Regions from separate parts of the Mucilaginibacter sp. P5_A6 genome, predicted to be linked through region 1. Evidence: riboswitches for the same ligand, from Rfam matches in the RefSeq annotation. Region 1 holds a riboswitch; each other region holds the start of a gene.
The links. A riboswitch is a leader RNA that binds a small molecule or an ion and turns the genes downstream of it on or off. The one in region 1 is predicted to bind S-adenosylmethionine.

Region 1 (2,204 bases):
ATTCGCGACCGAAGGCAGCTATAGCCAGCGGATGCAGCAGGAAAAAGCCAGGTTCTTTCCAAACTTTAGTGATCAGTTCATCCAGGTCATCCGGGGTGGGAGGGCCCAGCCTGGGTTTAATTTTTTGTGATGGGGCGATACTGCTCAGTAGCCCATATTCAGGATTGTTAATGAGCTCGCTTTCCTGCCTTTCCTTAACGATTTCGATAGTAAGGCGGAGTTGTTCACTGATCTGGTTGTAAGGCTTGCTGTACAGATCGGATACGCGGGTGTGTACGTCCAATACCGTATTTACTGCGCTCAGGTTATACTCTCTGGGATTTTCCTCGTAGTCTACAAAGGTTGACGGCAGTTCACGTTCATCGCGCGAAGAGCAATCAACTTCTACATTATTAGCGTCTACAACTTTGTTTAAACGGTATACGCCAGATTCAACCGGGATCCAATTGAGTAAATGAGTTAACCAGCGTGGCGTAATGGTTGATAACTGTGGAACGGTACGGGTTGCTACCGCTAACTGCCTGGCGGCTACATCGCCAAGAGCTGTTTGTTTTGATTTTTGATCTGGCATTTTGGATAATAGACTAAGTGTATTAAGAAATTATTTTATGGTGCTGCTTTAAATTACAATAACCTGTTCGCAATGATAAGAAATAATATATATTAAATCTATAGAATTTATAGAATTAATATATATTTGCAGTATCACATTCTTTTTTACTTATCCAGAAAGACAGAGTGAAAGGCCCGATGATGTCTTGGCAACCTATACAATACCTTGTGTTGTAAAAGGTGCTAATTCCTGCTCCTGTAAAGGGAGAGAGATAAGATGCTACAGGTTTATAAATATCTCCACAGCTCTTTTCCGGGTAGTTGTTGTCATTGTTACTCTTGGCTAAGGACGCCGACAGATTTTATATTATCTTAATTAGACATCAACAGGCCGCGATAGCTTATATCCAACCACCCGTTTTTTCAAAACAATGGAAACGAACTGCCGGTATTGTATCAAAAACAGGTTTTATTTTTGTATTCCTGTTTTATCGCGGATATCACTATGGCCGCCTTTACGCGGCCGGGAAAACCTTTAAGCTGCCGCTTGATAACGGCGTGCAACATTTTATCGGTTTTTATAACGTAAGCGAGTTTAGGCTTAATAACAGGCTTTCGTCCTGTGCGCCCGACGATACCGTATGCTGGCAGAACGTAATATTTGAAAAGTTTAATACCATCAGCATCAGGGTAGCTAAGCAGTTTCAACTAAACACGCAAAACAAAATCCGCACTACCGAATATTATGGTAACGTTGGCAGGCTATTTTACGGATATGAGGCAGATACGGTTAAGCATGTTATTACACTGAAAAACCGGTCCGATACAACGGAGAAAATTGTGCTTAACTATACTGTACCATTCCCCGGCAGATTTATTATAAAAGGAGTAGACCGTAAGAATGATTCGATATATGTTGTGCTTAACAAGATTGATAAGCAATACCCGCTTGCTGCAAAAAGAACTACTGGTGATAATGAATAGCGACAAATGATTGGCTGGAACAGGTTCCCGTCCCGTTTAAGAGGCACCCAGTAAAAGGTATCAAATATTTCAGAACATTCTTTGTAGCAAAACCACGCTCGTGTTAACTTTTTTAATAAAATAAACATTTGTAAGAATTCCTGGGAAAGATGGACAAATATTGCCAATATGTTGATATTTATAATTAATTTGAGACACGGTATCAATGGTTAAAATTTATTTTATAAGCAATGAATCCCCATTGCCCAACGTTGATTTTTTAAATTATCTCAATTCATTTCCTTTAGATATAAAAAGCAAAATTTTAAGATTTAGCAGATGGCAGGATGCTCAGGCATCTCTTCTGGGCAAAGCTCTATTGAAAAAAGGATTGGATGATTTCAATTTAGATTCCAATCTGTCAAAATTAAAATATACAAATTATGGCAGACCCTACATCGAAGGTGTTTTAGATTTTAATATCTCCCATTCGGTTAATTACGTTGTTTGTGCATTTTCTACAATTGGTAGGATTGGTGTTGATATAGAGGAGGTTAAGGAGGTTTCTGTCGGTGAATTTAAAAATCAGTTTCTTGAAGAGGAATGGAACGCCATTATTAACTCTGAAAATATTTATCACTCATTTTATACTTACTGGACAGCCAAAGAGGCTATAATTAAAGCAGATG
Region 2 (2,204 bases), on a different contig from region 1:
ACGAATTAGGCCTTACACCTGCCGATAACTGTTCCTCATCAGAAAGCTGCTGATGCGTAGTTGCCGATGGCTGAATGATCAATGTTTTTGCGTCGCCAACATTAGCTAAATGACTTACCAGTTTAAGATTATCAATTAGTTTACCGGCATCTTCTTTATCACCGTCTATCTCAAAGGATAACACCGCTCCAAAACCATTTTTAAGGTATTTTTTAGCCAGTTCATGGTAGGGCGATGATTCCAGTCCCGGATAGTTAACTGTTGCTACCTGGGGATGCTGGTCGAGCCATTTGGCAAGCTCCAGTGTGTTATCTACATGGCGCTGTACACGCAATGAAAGGGTTTCTAATCCCTGGATATTCAACCATGAATTAAATGGTGATTGCGAAGGGCCAAAATCTCTAAGGCCTTCCACACGGGCACGTATTATAAACTGAATGTTACCAAACGGGCCGCCAATGCCAAATACATCGGCAAATACCAAACCGTGGTAACCTTCAGACGGCTCTGTAAACTGCGGAAACTTGCCATTGGCCCAGTTATAAGTACCGCCATCAACTATTGCACCGCCAATGCTGGTTCCATGACCACCTATCCATTTGGTGGTTGATTGTACCACCACACTTGCGCCATGCTCCAACGGGCGAAACAGATACCCGCCTGCTCCAAAAGTATTATCAACTATTAAAGGCAGATCGTGCTTTTTAGCGAGAGCGCCTACCTTATCAAAATCGGCAATGGTAAAGCCGGGGTTACCTATGGTTTCCAGGAAGATGGCTTTGGTTTTACCATCGATGAGGGCTTCAATACTTTCGGCAGTATCATCTTTGGCAAAACGCGCCTCGATGCCTAAGCGCTTAAAGGCTACCTTAAACTGGTTATAAGTACCGCCATATAAAAATGGCGAGGTAACAAAGTTGTCGCCAACCTGTAATATATTATTTAATGCAATGAATTGTGCTGCCTGGCCCGATGCCGTAGCTAATCCTGCAATACCACCCTCTAAAGCCGCTATACGTTTTTCAAACACATCGGTAGTGGGGTTCATTAATCGGGTATAAATGTTGCCAAACTCCTTTAAGGCGAACAGGTTTGCACCATGCTCGGCGCTTTTAAATACGTAAGATGTAGTTTGGTAAAGCGGTACGGCGCGCGCACCTGTAGTTGGGTCAACTTCCTGGCCAGCGTGTAGTTGTAAGGTTTCGAATTTTAAGGCAGACATAGTTTTAAGTTTTTGAAGGTTATAATTAAATTTTTGATGTTTGAATGGATTTTAGCAAGCTGATAAATTGTTTACCAGTTTTACAACACGTATATTTTCAGGGATTGAAAAAGAAACGCATTAAAGCATCAACAGCAGCAACACATACAAATACCGCTATTTAAGCTAATAGGTTGTATGTTACCGTTTTGGGTATTAAAAATGTTGCCTGTAGTAATTTTAATTAAACTTTTCATGGTTATAAATTTATATTCCCCGGTGTTATTTGCCGGGACAGGAATTGGCACCTTCTTCAAAATTGAAGGGTTGCCAGCGGGTCATTGAGCCTGATCTCTCGCCGCTTCTTTATAAATCAATACCCGAACTATGCGGAGAATTGATCGACTATAGTGGTATCGCTACCAAATAATGTTCCAAAGATAAGCGGATATTTATTTAAATACCAAATTAAATTTTTATTTAGATTAAAGACTGCTGGGCAAAGGAGCAAGAACACATGGCATTTCTGTCCTTGCTCCTCCGTCTTTTCATCCTTTATCCATTCAAAGCCTGCTCCAAATCGGCCACTAAATCATCAATATGTTCCAGCCCAACCGATACCCGTAATAAGTTAAACGGTGTTTTAGTATCGGGGCCTTCCATGGTTGCACGGTGCTCTATCAAACTTTCCACACCGCCAAGGCTGGTTGCCCTGGTAAATATTTTTAGCTTGTTGATGATGTTGTGGGTATCGTTTTCATCGCCCTTAACTATAAAGGATAGCATTCCACCAAAGGCAAGCATTTGGTCTTTAGCAATTTCATGCTGCGGATGCGATGTTAAACCGGGATATAAAACCTTTTCTACTTTGGGGTGATACTCTAGAAATTCAGCTAATAACTGCGCATTGTTTACATGTGCTTTAACACGGTATGGCAGGGTTTTAATGCTGCGCACCAGCCAAAAGCAGTCGGTTGGAGAGGGGATAGCACCACCCATTTCC
Region 3 (2,204 bases), on a different contig from region 1:
GCTTCCGAATCAATCATACCCTCATCCATATTGATATCGATTACCTGGGCACCACCCTCCACCTGTTGCAAGGCAACGGCTAATGCGGCTTCATAATCCTCGGCTAAAATAAGTTTCGAGAACTTTGGCGACCCTGTGATATTGGTACGTTCGCCCACATTCACAAAAATACTTTCGGGCTTTATGGTAACTGCTTCTAAACCACTCAGGCGCAAATCGGGTTCAACTTCAGGAATTCTTCTTGGTGGATATTTTGCAGCTCGTTCGGCAATACACTTAATATGCTCTGGCGTGGTGCCACAACAGCCCCCCACAATATTAACCAGCCCGGCTTTAATAAAATCATCAAGCTGGTGCGCTGTTTCATGCGCGGTTTCGTCATACTGGCCAAACTCATTTGGCAAGCCCGCATTGGGATAGGCCGAAATAAATACGTCAGCTTTTTCAGAAAGCTCGGCCAGGTGCGGACGCATTTCTTTAGCACCCAAAGCGCAGTTTAACCCCACCGAAAGCAGGTTGGCATGGCGTATCGAGTTCCAGAAAGCTTCAACAGTTTGCCCCGATAAAGTACGACCTGACGCATCGGTTATAGTCCCCGAGATCATAACTGGCAAATGCTTACCCGATTCATTTGCATAACGATTTATTGCAAACAACGCGGCTTTGGCGTTAAGGGTATCAAATATGGTTTCAACCAATAACAGGTCCGATCCCCCATCAACCAAACCTCGAACCTGGTCGTAATACGCGTTAGCCAGGTCATCAAAAGTAACAGCACGATAACCCGGATCGTTAACATCGGGCGATAAGGACGCGGTACGGTTAGTTGGTCCAACAGCACCGGCAACAAAACGCGGTTTTGATGGATTTTTTTTAGTGTATTCGTTGGCTACTTCGCGGGCAAGGCGAGCGCCCTCGTAGCTCAGCTCATAAGCCAGTTCTTCCAGCTTATAATCGGCAAGCGAAATTATTTGCGTACTAAAGGTATTGGTCTCGATGATATCCGCGCCGGCATCCAAATATTCGGCATGAATTGCCTTTATGATATCTGGGCGTGTGATGTTCAGCAGGTCATTATTTCCCTGAAGATCGCTGATATGATCTTTAAACCTCTCCCCACGAAAATCCCGCTCGGCAAGCTGGTACCGCTGTATCATGGTACCCATAGCCCCGTCAATTATAAGGATTCGTTTTTCTAATTCTTTTCTAATGTCCATTTTGGTATCAAGTAGCGAGTATCAAGTATCAAGTACGGGAAATTCCGGTGCTTGATTTTTAAATTAGGCCATAGCACAAAACAAAAATGTCTTGATACCTGATACTAACTACTTGATACTTAAAAAAGCTTACATCGAAAAGTCGGGTGTTATATTGACTTTCGCTTATCTTTCCCAGGGCCGTATGGCTGGCTGAGTAGAATGTAGCACCTTGTGAAGCACAGGTTGCTAAGACATCGCAGGGTCTAATCCCTCCGTCTTTCTCCATAAGCAATGCAAAGGTGCATAATAAAGCGGTAAAATGCAATAGTTGTTTAACCCTTCAATCTGTATGCTGCGTAAATTTATGTGTACAAAAAAAGCCGCCTTTTGCAGGCAGCTTTTAATAACAGATGTTTTGCGGGGTTATTATCTTCTTCTGCCAAATAAACGCAGTATCATCAGGAAAAGGTTGATAAAATCAAGGTATAGCGTTAAGCCCCCTAAAAGTGCCATTTTACCGGCCGAAGCATTGCCATACTCAAGGCCTGCGCCAATGCGCTTTAGCTTTTGAACATCATAAGCGGTTAAGCCTACAAAAACGGCTATACCAATGTAGCTAATAATGTATTCCAGTTGGGTACTATGCATAAACATATTAAATAATGATGCAACGATAATGCCCACCAGCCCCATAATCATTATTGAACCGAAATTTGTAAGGTCCGTTTTAGTAGTATAACCAGCAACTGCCATAATGCCAAATACAACAGATGTGGTAATAAACACGCCGAGCACGGAACTTGCTGTATAAATTATAAGGATATAACTTAAACTAATGCCCATTACTGCCGAAAAAGCAATAAACAGCAACGCAGCTACCCCGTAAGATAAGCGGTTGAAGCCAAATGAAATAATTAGCACAAAAGCCAGCGGAGCAAACATAACAATAGTACCTAAGCCGGTATTGCGGCCTGTGGCCGGGTCTCTGAGCATTTCATATAATGC

Region 2: it holds a riboswitch for S-adenosylmethionine, as region 1 does, so the genes downstream of both, AC1DO4_RS18950 (O-acetylhomoserine aminocarboxypropyltransferase/cysteine synthase family protein) here and AC1DO4_RS08070 (hypothetical protein) in region 1, are expected to answer to the same signal.
Region 3: it holds a riboswitch for S-adenosylmethionine, as region 1 does, so the genes downstream of both, metH (methionine synthase) here and AC1DO4_RS08070 (hypothetical protein) in region 1, are expected to answer to the same signal.

Annotation. Positions count from the first base shown of each region.
Region 1 is NZ_JBFUKZ010000006.1:59,923-62,126, reverse strand. Features, by position in the region: gene AC1DO4_RS08075 (family 2A encapsulin nanocompartment shell protein) at 1-571, opposite strand, end outside; SAM riboswitch class I at 719-831, shown strand; gene AC1DO4_RS08070 (hypothetical protein) at 892-1,536, shown strand; gene AC1DO4_RS08065 (4'-phosphopantetheinyl transferase family protein) at 1,742-2,204, shown strand, end outside.
Region 2 is NZ_JBFUKZ010000019.1:53,616-55,819, reverse strand. Features, by position in the region: gene AC1DO4_RS18950 (O-acetylhomoserine aminocarboxypropyltransferase/cysteine synthase family protein) at 1-1,222, opposite strand, end outside; SAM riboswitch class I at 1,466-1,576, opposite strand; gene AC1DO4_RS18945 (trans-sulfuration enzyme family protein) at 1,757-2,204, opposite strand, start outside.
Region 3 is NZ_JBFUKZ010000002.1:373,226-375,429, forward strand. Features, by position in the region: gene metH (methionine synthase) at 1-1,217, opposite strand, end outside; SAM riboswitch class I at 1,380-1,490, opposite strand; gene AC1DO4_RS03635 (Bax inhibitor-1/YccA family protein) at 1,626-2,204, opposite strand, start outside.